3 regions of the Sinorhizobium sp. FG01 genome follow, and region 1 is predicted to be linked to each of the others. Evidence: predicted binding sites of a transcription regulator. Region 1 holds the regulator's gene; each other region holds the start of a gene.

Region 1 (3,272 bases):
TCGTCGCGATGGTGCGGCCGTGGAAGGCGCCTTCGAAGGTGATGATGTGGAACCGCTCCGGATGGCCCTTGGCGAAATGGTAGCGGCGCGCCGTCTTGATCGCACATTCGAGCGCTTCCGCACCGGAATTGGTGAAGAACACTCGATCGGCGAAGGTGACCGCCGTCAGCCGCTGCGCCAGGCTCTCCTGGCCGGGAACATCGTAGAGATTGGACACATGCCAGAGCTTCTCCGCCTGCGCTTTCAGCGCTTCGACGAGATGAGGATGGGCATGGCCGAGCGAATTAACCGCGACGCCGGCTGCAAAGTCGAGATAGCGGGTGCCGTCTTCGGCAATCAGCCAGACGCCCTCGCCTCGCTCGAAACGCAACGGCGCACGCAGATAGGTGTCGTAGAGCGGCGTTGTTGCGGCCATGATCAGCATCTCCTTCGTCATCGGCATCGCTGTCGGACGTATCGGCCCGACAAAAATCAAAAATGCCGCCTTTCGGCGGCGCAGGCACTATTCCCATATCGCGGCGCAATGTCAACAAAACCAAGGCTTGCAACAGTCGCGCCGGCCCGGATTCCGCACCGCGAAAAAATCCCGATGCGGGGCTTGCAAAAATGCAACTATCCGACAGCAAGTTGGGGAAAACTGCGAAATCGATTCGGCGCGATTCCGGCGACTCTTGCCACGGAGTCACCCGGCCGGTAGGTTAATATTCAATTACTAGACGCATGCGGCGGACCTAGTCACCAAAATAGTTATCGCGTTGTAACTCCGGGGCTTTTCCGGAGAACGGTGATGGATTCTGCCATCCCAACGCCGAGAACGGGGAGTGCAGAGATGAACTGGACGGACGAGCGGGTTGAGAAGCTGAAGAAGCTATGGTCCGAGGGCCTAAGCGCGAGCCAGATCGCGGCGCAGCTGGGAGGCGTCAGCCGTAACGCGGTGATCGGCAAGGTTCATCGGTTGAGCCTGCCAGGCCGCGCCAAGGCCGGCGGAGCGACAGCGGCGGCTCGTCCCAAGCGGACGACCTCGGCGCCCCGCGCCCCGAACTACGCGGCACGCGCCGTGACCCGGACGGTTACCCGCGCTGCCGGCACGGCCGTGCTCAAGGAAGAGGTCGCCGTCGATCTGGTGGCGGAGCAGGATCTCGCACTCGACACCAACATTGTCGTGCCGATGTCGCGCCGGCTGGAACTCACCCAGCTGACCGAGCGGACCTGCAAATGGCCGATCGGCGACCCGCTCAAGGAAGAATTCCACTTCTGCGGCAACGACTCGCCGGAATCCTCCCCCTATTGCAGCTACCACGCTCGCCTCGCCTACCAGCCCTCGGCCGAGCGGCGCCGCGCGCGCTGATCGGTCGGAGCAATAACAAAGAACGCATGAAGGGGCCCGTCGGGCCCCTTATCACTTTGGAACGCCGGAAAAGCAGCGCAAGCGTCAGCTTTCCAACGAATAGCCGGCGCCGCGCACCGTCCTGATCACATCGGGCATATTGGAGAAATTCAGAGCCTTGCGCAGCCGGCCGACATGGACGTCGACCGTTCGCTCGTCGACATAGATGTCGTGCCCCCAGACGCCGTCGAGCAGCTGCGAGCGGGAGAAGACGCGGCCTGGCGAGGCCATCAGGAACTCCAGGAGCCGGAACTCCGTCGGGCCGAGCCTCACTTCGCGGGTGCGACGATGCACGCGATGGGTTTCGCGGTCGAGCTCTATGTCGCCGCAGCGAAGCACCGTCGACAGCACTTCAGGCTTCGCCCGCCGGAGCATCGCTTTGACCCGCGCCATCAGCTCCGGCGTCGAGAACGGCTTGACGACGTAGTCGTCGGCACCGGTCGCAAGGCCTCGCACCCGCTCGCTTTCCTCGCCGCGCGCCGTCAGCATGATGATCGGCAGCCGCTCGGTCTCCGGGCGCTGTCGGAGACGGCGGCAAAGCTCGATGCCGGAGACGCCGGGCAGCATCCAGTCGAGGATGAGAAGGTCGGGCAAGCGCTCCTGCAGGCGGATCTCCGCTTCGTCGCCGCGAAAGATCGTATCGACCTCGAAGCCCTCAGCCTCGAGATTGTAGCGCAGCAGCACGCTGAGCGCTTCCTCGTCCTCGACAACGGCTATCTTCGGCAACATTCAGTTACGACTCCTTGCCTAGATTCATGATTGGCGGGTGTCCCCTCAGTCGGTGACGGATCCGAGCGTTGACGTCATGTCGTCCTTCGGCCGCTCGCCCTGCGGCTGGGCGCCCGTCGCCATGTAGTAGATGGTTTCGGCGATATTGGTGGCGTGGTCGCCGATACGCTCGATGTTCTTGGCGCAGAAAAGGAGATGCGTGCAGGGGGTGATGTTGCGCGGATCCTCCATCATGTAGGTCAACAGCTCGCGGAACAACGAGGTGTAAATCGCGTCGATCTCCTCGTCGCGTTCGCGGATGCTGTTTGCCTTCTCCGGCGAACGCGAGGCGTAAACGTCGAGGACCTCCTTGAGCTGGATCAGGGCGAGTTCGGCGAGGTGCTCGAGACCGCGCGCCAGCTTGCGCGGAATGCCGGAGCCGGCAACCGCGATGACGCGCTTGGCAGTGTTCTTGCCGAGGTCGCCGACGCGCTCGAGATCGGCGGCGATCCGGATCGACCCCATGATCTCGCGGAGATCCGCGGCCATCGGCTGTCGCTTGGCGATGGTGACGATCGCCTTTTCGCCGATCTGGCGCTCGGCGTCGTCCAAGATTGCATCGTCGGAAATGACCTTCTGGGCGAGCGCCAGATCGGAATTCACCAGAGCCCGGACTGAATCCGCCACCATCTGCTCGGCCTGGCCGCCCATCTCCGAGATCCGGCGCGTCAGATATTTAAGCTCTTCGTCGAAGGCTGTCGTTATGTGGGGGTGAGACATCTACGGTTCCTCGAGGGCGCACTCTTCGCGGTGGGTTTTCGGGCGATCAGCCGAAGCGGCCCATGATGTAATCCTGGGTGCGCTGGTCGTCCGGATTGGTGAACATCTTGTCGGTGTCGTTCTCCTCGACAAGATTGCCGAGGTGGAACATGGCGGTGCGCTGCGAGACGCGGGCCGCCTGCTGCATCGAGTGGGTCACGATGACGATGGTGAAATTGGCGCGCAGCTCGTGAATGAGCTCTTCGACCTTGGCCGTGGCGATCGGGTCGAGGGCCGAGCAGGGCTCGTCCATGAGAATCACTTCCGGGCTGACGGCAACGGCGCGGGCGATGCAGAGGCGCTGTTGCTGGCCGCCGGAAAGACCCGTCCCCGGCTCCTGCAGGCGGTCCTTCACCTC
Region 2 (3,272 bases), on a different contig from region 1:
CTCTTTTTTTGCGCTAACTGCCGCCGCTTATGTCCGTCGACGTTTTCCCCAGCCTGCCCGCAGGTCACTCCAACGTGACTTTCTGTTGAAACCGGCCCGTCGTATGTAATGTACTCCCCTGATGGAAGCGCCCGCCCGACAAATACAAGTGACGCCATGACTTTCGCCTTGCTGCCAATACTCCGCCGCCTGGCCCTGACCATGGGCCTGCTCGGTGCCATCAGCGGCACGGCGGCGGCCGACGACGGCAAGGCGTTCAAGGGTGTGGTCGAGCTTTTCACCAGCCAGGGCTGTTCGTCCTGTCCGCCCGCCGACGCCGCCTTGAAGGCGCTTATCGACGAGGGCGAGGTCGTGGCACTCGCCTATCACGTCGATTACTGGAACTATCTCGGCTGGGCCGACACGCTTGCCACCAAGGAAAACACCGAGCGGCAGTATGCCTATGCCCGCATGCTCGGCCGCAGTGGCGTCTACACGCCACAGGTGGTTCTGAACGGCCGCGATCACGTGAACGGCTCCGACCTCCAGGCGGTCAAGTCCCGGCTGGCGACGATGAGCGCCGGCGGCGGCGGGCTCGCCGTGCCGGTCGATGCCACGATCGGCGGCGAGGAAATCTCCATCAAGGTCGGCGCCGGTGAGGGCAAGGCGAATGTCGTCGTCGTCTATTTCGACCGGGCCCGGGAGGTCAAAGTCGAAAGAGGCGAGAACAAGGGCAAAGAAATCGCCTATTGGCACGCGGTCAAGGATATCCAGACCATCGGCATGTGGGACGGCAAGCCCGCCCAGTTCACGCTCCCCGCCTCGGTGCTGATCGAGGGGCGCGGCAATAGCGGCTGCGCCATCCTGCTGCAATCGATGAAGGATGCGGAAACGCCGGGCCCGATTATCGGCGCCGCAACCCTTCTCGCCGGCCCGCAAGGCAAGCTGTAGCGACGCGAAGGGCTCCGGTCAGGAGTTTGCCCCTTGTCTGCTCGTGTAGGGACGTAAGCGGGTGCGGCATCGTCCCTTCGCCCCCGCTTGCGGGAAGAAGGTGGCGGCAGCCGGATGAGGGGCAGATGCGAGCGCACGCGCCGAATTCGAGGCGGAGGGATGGTTCGGCCCGGCAGCATCGAGGGGCTGGGGCTGAGGGTTCGAAGTTACCGGACCGAACCGGTCATGTCTGCGTTTGGAAACCTCCCGCAGCATGACAACCTGTCCGGACATACGGTGGCAACGACTCGTCCGGCAGCGGTCGGAGTTTTGCGGTGAATTGGGGCGGCGATTTGACTGAATTGCGGCAAGGGCAAGAATTGCCCGCCTTGCCAACAGCTTCCGGCTTGCTTTTCGTCTCTCGTCAGGCACACTGTCATGGTCCTGTCACATCAGAAGGCCGAATTGCCGATGACCGATCAATCGGATTTGCCGGAGGGCGAAGCGCGTCACCAGGGCCAGACCACATCGAATGTGGTCGTCGATTTTCACGAATACAAGCAAGCCAAAAACCCCCCGCCAGTCACCTTCCACCGCCGTGAGCTGGACCTCGTTCTGAGACTCTACGGCCGCATGGTCGGTGAGGGCGAATGGCGCGACTACGCGATCGACCATTTGAAGGACCGTGCCGTGTTCTCGGTGTTCAAGCGCGCCGGGGAAGTCTCGCTCTACCGCATCGAGAAGAACCCCAAACTCGCCGCCAAACAGGGTGCCTACAGCGTGCTGAACGCTCAAGGCACGATCCTGAAGCGCGGCCACGAGCTGGCACAGGTCCTCAAAGTCTTCGACAAGGTGCTGAAGCTCGTCGAGACATAACGCAGCGTCTCCATTTGGAATTGCCCCTCATCCGCCTCCCGGCACCTTCTCCCCCGCAAGCGGGGCGAAGGACTATGCCGCGCCGGCTCCAGTCCCTCTACCCGCGTACGGGGAGAAGGTTAGTCCTCGGGTTTAACCCGAGGAGAGGGGCAATCAGCTCCGGTAAAGCGTATCCGGATAGGCGCCCTCGGCGGGCAGGGTGTCCATTCCCTCGCCGAGAGGAAGCTGCATGATCGCGGTATCCAGCCAGCGCCCATGCTTGAAGCCGGTTGCCTTCATCGTTCCCTGATGCTCGAAGCCGACGGCGCGATGAACGGCGATCGAGGAGGGATGGGCGCCGCCGATCACCGCCACCATCTGGCGAAAACCGAGCGCGGTGCACCGCTTGACGAGCTCCTCGAGCAGCGCCCTGCCGATGCCTTGGCCGCGCGATTCCCGCGCCAGATAGATCGAATCCTCCACCAGGAACCGATAGGCGGTCCGGGTGCGGAAGGCCGACGCATAGGCGTAGCCGAGCACGCTGCCCTGCTCGTCCGCGGCGACGATATAGGGATAGCCGCTGCCGGTGATCGTCGAAAAGCGCAGCGCCATCTCCGCCTCGGAGGGCGGCGTCACCTCGTAGGTCGCGACACCGTTCAGGACCGACTCGCGGTAGATCTCGGTGATGGCGGGAAGATCGGCGGCGACGGCGTCGCGAAGCGTGAAGGTCATGGGAGATTTTTCGTTGTTGTGACTGCTGCAGCATTCGCATGAAGCGGCCGGACCGATCAAGATTCGGCGCAACAAAAAAGGCGGCCGAAGCCGCCTTCTTCGTCAATCCAGTCCCGACTACTCGTTCTTGTTGCCCAGGAACTGCAGCAGGAACATGAACAGGTTGATGAAGTCGAGGTAGAGCGTCAGCGCGCCCATGATAGCCTTGCGGCCGGCAACCGCGACGTCATCGGCCTCGAAGTACATTTCCTTGATCTTCTGCGTGTCGTAGGCGGTCAGGCCGGCGAAGACCAGAACACCGATCACGGAGATCGCGAAGCCGAGGGCCGACGAAGCAAGGAAGATGTTGACGATCGACGCGATGATCAGGCCGAACAGGCCCATGATCAGGAATGTGCCGAAGCCCGACAGATCCTTTTTTGTCGTGTAGCCGTAGAGCGACAGGGCGCCAAACGAGGCGGCCGTCACGAAGAACGTCTGCACGATGCTCTGGCCGGTGAAGACCAGGAAGATCGAGGACAACGAAAGGCCCATCAGCGCCGCGTAGATCCAGAACGTCGTCTGGGCGGCGGAAACGCTCATAGAGTTGATGCGGAAGCTCATGAAGAAGACCAGCGCAAGCGGTGCCAGCATCACGACCCACTTCAGCGGCGAGGCGTAGATGAGCTGGGCGAATGCCGGATTGGAGACGGCAAGCGCATAGGTCCCGTAAGCTGCCACGCCGGTGATCGCCAGCCCCAGGGCCATCAGGTTGTAGACCTTCAGCATGTAAGCGC
Region 3 (3,272 bases), on a different contig from region 1:
GAGCCAAGAGGCCCATTTCTCTGTTGCTTTCGCCGACTCCCTGGTCGGTCTTTGCTTGGAAAGCCTGCGGCGTTCCGGCCGGCTAGACGACTACGTGATCGCAATTACCAGCGATCACGGCCACGGCAATATCAACACCTCGATCCTTCCCGAACTGATTATTCCCGGTAAGCGCTGGAGCTCCGAAGGCGCGACGCTGCATGTCGTGGTCGAGAACGCTGCCGATCGCGCGGAGGTTACACAAAGATTGGCAGCGGTCGGGGCGGAACCCTGGAACGATGCGCATTTACCGGTTGGGCTGCGCGAGCGCATCGCAACCTTCGTGGCTCCGCCGCAGCATGATTTCGAGGAAGTGCCAGCCGGTCACCCGCTAGACCAGCCGTTCGGTCGGCCAAAATACAAGTCCACCCATGGCTTTCGGCCAGGTATGAGTGCGGACGATCGTATCTGCATCATATCCGGGGCTGATCTTCCAGTCGCGGTGGCGGAAGGAGCTGAAGCAACCCGCCTTGCGCCGACGCTTGCATCCATCCTTGGGCTACCCACCAAGATATTTCCCGATCGGCCGCTTTTCGGATAGATAGGGCTATGCACCCCTTTTGGGGAATGCAATGGCTCGTATCGATTAATTGAAATGGTGTTTGATGAAGCGTTGGGAAGTTGTTCGCTCCGGAATACTCAGCGATATCCATGCGGGAGCCTTCGAGAACGGTCGCCTGCCTGGGGACCTTGTCCTGGCAGAACGATTTGGCGTCAATCGCCACACAGTGCGCAACGCCATCAAGGTTTTGGAGTCTGAGGGCGCTCTGCGGGTGCAACACGGTGTCGGTACCTTCGTTGCCGACGACTTCATTTCGCATAGCCTGGACAGTGATCCGAGGTTCACCTTCAAACTTCTTGGCCAGAACAAGTCGGTCAAACGGGAGATCTTGTCCATCAACGAGATCTCCGTCGAACTTGATGTTGCGACGCATCTGAAGATCGCTCCTTCGGCGCTCGTTACCGCCGTCAGGGCGACTTCGTTCATTAACGATTGGCCCTTGGCAACCGGGACGAGCTATTTTCCCGTCGAGCGAGTTCCCGGTCTCGTCTCGGCGTTCCATGGACTGAACTCTCCGACTGCGGCGCTGAAGCGCTGTGGCATTCCGGAATACAAGCGAAAATGGACGCGGATAACGGCCCGAAGGCCCACCCAGCAGGAGGCCCTTCTGCTGCGAATATCATCGTCCAGCCCGGTGCTCTTCGAGACCAATGTCGATGTCACTCCGGATGGATTGCCGATCAAATACGCCTTTAGCGTTATACGAGCCGACCGATATGAATACCTGATAGAAAGCGATGACTAAACGAGATTGCGAGCGCATTCGCGGCTCCAGCCACCCAGCGCCGCTCTTCTTCCCTGTGTTAATCTGACCAAAACTTTTTTGCTGAAACAGCTTCTGTCATCAAAGTGTTGCAAAGAGCACATACCTAGATACCTAGACATCTAGTTATCAGCAGCGCGGCCCGTAGGTCAGCCATTGGATAAGCGGCAAATGCAAGTACGCAATCAAATCGGAAACAGACAGCGATGGATGGCGGTTCTGGCGCGAACGAGGTGCTGTGACCTTGAGGGCGCCTGGAACGATCTGCCCATCGCCCCGCAATATGAATGGCTGCGTCGGCCCGAGACCGGCCTCGTGCTGGTGCGTGGACGCGCAGGTGGTACCGGCAGCCCGTTCAACCTCGGTGAGGCCACGATGACCCGATGTGCCCTGAGGTTCGCCGATGGCACGACGGGGTTCGCCTTCGTGCTCGGACGCGACCAACGCCATGCGGAACTGGCGGCAGTCTTCGATGCGATCCTGCAGCGGGAAGATGAGGTCGCCGCCGCGAGTCGTGAATTGGTCGCTCGATTTGAAGCGATGCAAGCGAGCGGACGTGAGCTGAAGAGCCGCAAGGCGGCTTCCACAAAGGTCGATTTTTTTGCAATGGCGCGGGGCACGAGTCCGGAATGAGCAGCGTTATGGACACTTCCGGGATCGGGCCCGGATTCACAAATCCCGTCTTCGATAGCCAAGACACGTTCCGCCGAATTCTGGATGCCTATGGATATGTAGGGCGCCCGCAAACGCTTGGCTTTGTAACTACGGCAGTCGGGCCGCTCGCACCGGCGACCGTCTCGGCTTGCCTCACATTGGCAGACTTCGAAACGCCCGTTTGGCTCGATTCCCGATGCAATCGCGGCGACGTGCGTAATTACCTTGGGTTTCACTGCGGGACGCCGTTCGCTGATGGCGCCGAGCAAGCGGTATTTGCCATCGTGGCTGATCCGACGACGATGCCGCGCCTAGCAGAGTTTCAGCTCGGCACCGAGTTGGAGCCCCAGACCTCGACGACCATTGTTGTCCAGGTGCCCTCCTTTATTGGCGGTCCACCGGTTCGGTGGCGTGGGCCGGGGATCCAGCACGAGGTCTCAGTCGCCATCGAGGGGCTTCCGTCGTGGTTCTGGCAAGATTGGCAGCTCACTCAGGACTTTTACCCGATCGGGGTCGATGTCCTCTTTGCCTCCGAAAGCGCAATCATTGCTCTTTCTCGCAGCATATCGGTGGAGATTTAAATGGCGTATGTGGCTGTAAAAGGGGGCGAACAGGCTATCCTCAACTCGCACCGCTTGATCGCAGAGGATAGACGCGGCGTTCCTGAGGTTCCCGAACTTACGGTTTCTCAGATCGCCGAGCAACTCGGTCTCGCCGTAGACCGGGTAATGTGCGAGGGCTCTGTCTACGACAGAGAACTTGCGGCCTTGGCATTGAAGCAGGCCCAGGGCGACGCAGTCGAGGCGATCTTCCTCCTGCGGGCGTTTCGCACGACCTTACCGCGCTTCGCAGTGTCGAATGCGATAGATACGGACCGCATGGCCATCCAGCGACGGATCTCCGCGACCTTCAAAGACGTTCCTGGGGGACAGGTCCTCGGTTCGACCTACGAATACACGCATCGACTGCTTGATTTCGACCTCCTCGACAACGCTGAGGTCGAGGAGACGAAAGCGGAACTGGCTGCGACCCCGCTCGACGACAATTGTCCGCGTGCTTTCGACAGCATCTCCGATGAAGGCCTGATCGAGGCAGAAGTGCCTGCGCCTGACGAAGCGTCAGTTTTCGATCTGACGCGAGAGCCTCTGGCATTGCCGGCGGGTCGCGATCAGCGTCTGCAAAATCTTGCGCGTGGCGACGAAGGATTTGTCGTGGGATTGGCTTATTCCGCCCTGCGTGGCTACGGCGCGGCCC

What was found. Region 1 encodes PhoB, which activates phosphate uptake and scavenging genes when phosphate is short. Its sites were predicted from a motif close to TGTCATNNANCTGTCAT; they were not measured.
Region 2: a site for PhoB is predicted at 1,344-1,360, ahead of CO656_RS13300 (DUF2794 domain-containing protein). Genes of this name have one in related genera too.
Region 3: a site for PhoB is predicted at 1,441-1,457, ahead of phnG (phosphonate C-P lyase system protein PhnG). Genes of this name have one in related genera too.

Annotation. Positions count from the first base shown of each region.
Region 1 is NZ_NWTB01000005.1:359,626-362,897, reverse strand. Features, by position in the region: gene CO656_RS09890 (aspartate aminotransferase family protein) at 1-415, opposite strand, end outside; gene CO656_RS09885 (GcrA family cell cycle regulator) at 830-1,348, shown strand; gene phoB (phosphate regulon transcriptional regulator PhoB) at 1,433-2,116, opposite strand; gene phoU (phosphate signaling complex protein PhoU) at 2,162-2,875, opposite strand; gene pstB (phosphate ABC transporter ATP-binding protein PstB) at 2,922-3,272, opposite strand, start outside.
Region 2 is NZ_NWTB01000007.1:207,137-210,408, forward strand. Features, by position in the region: gene CO656_RS13295 (thioredoxin family protein) at 157-930, shown strand; gene CO656_RS13300 (DUF2794 domain-containing protein) at 1,381-1,785, shown strand; gene CO656_RS13305 (GNAT family N-acetyltransferase) at 1,939-2,496, opposite strand; gene CO656_RS13310 (Bax inhibitor-1/YccA family protein) at 2,614-3,272, opposite strand, start outside.
Region 3 is NZ_NWTB01000021.1:34,824-38,095, forward strand. Features, by position in the region: gene CO656_RS25940 (alkaline phosphatase family protein) at 1-580, shown strand, start outside; gene phnF (phosphonate metabolism transcriptional regulator PhnF) at 645-1,346, shown strand; gene phnG (phosphonate C-P lyase system protein PhnG) at 1,536-1,997, shown strand; gene phnH (phosphonate C-P lyase system protein PhnH) at 1,994-2,599, shown strand; gene CO656_RS25960 (carbon-phosphorus lyase complex subunit PhnI) at 2,600-3,272, shown strand, end outside.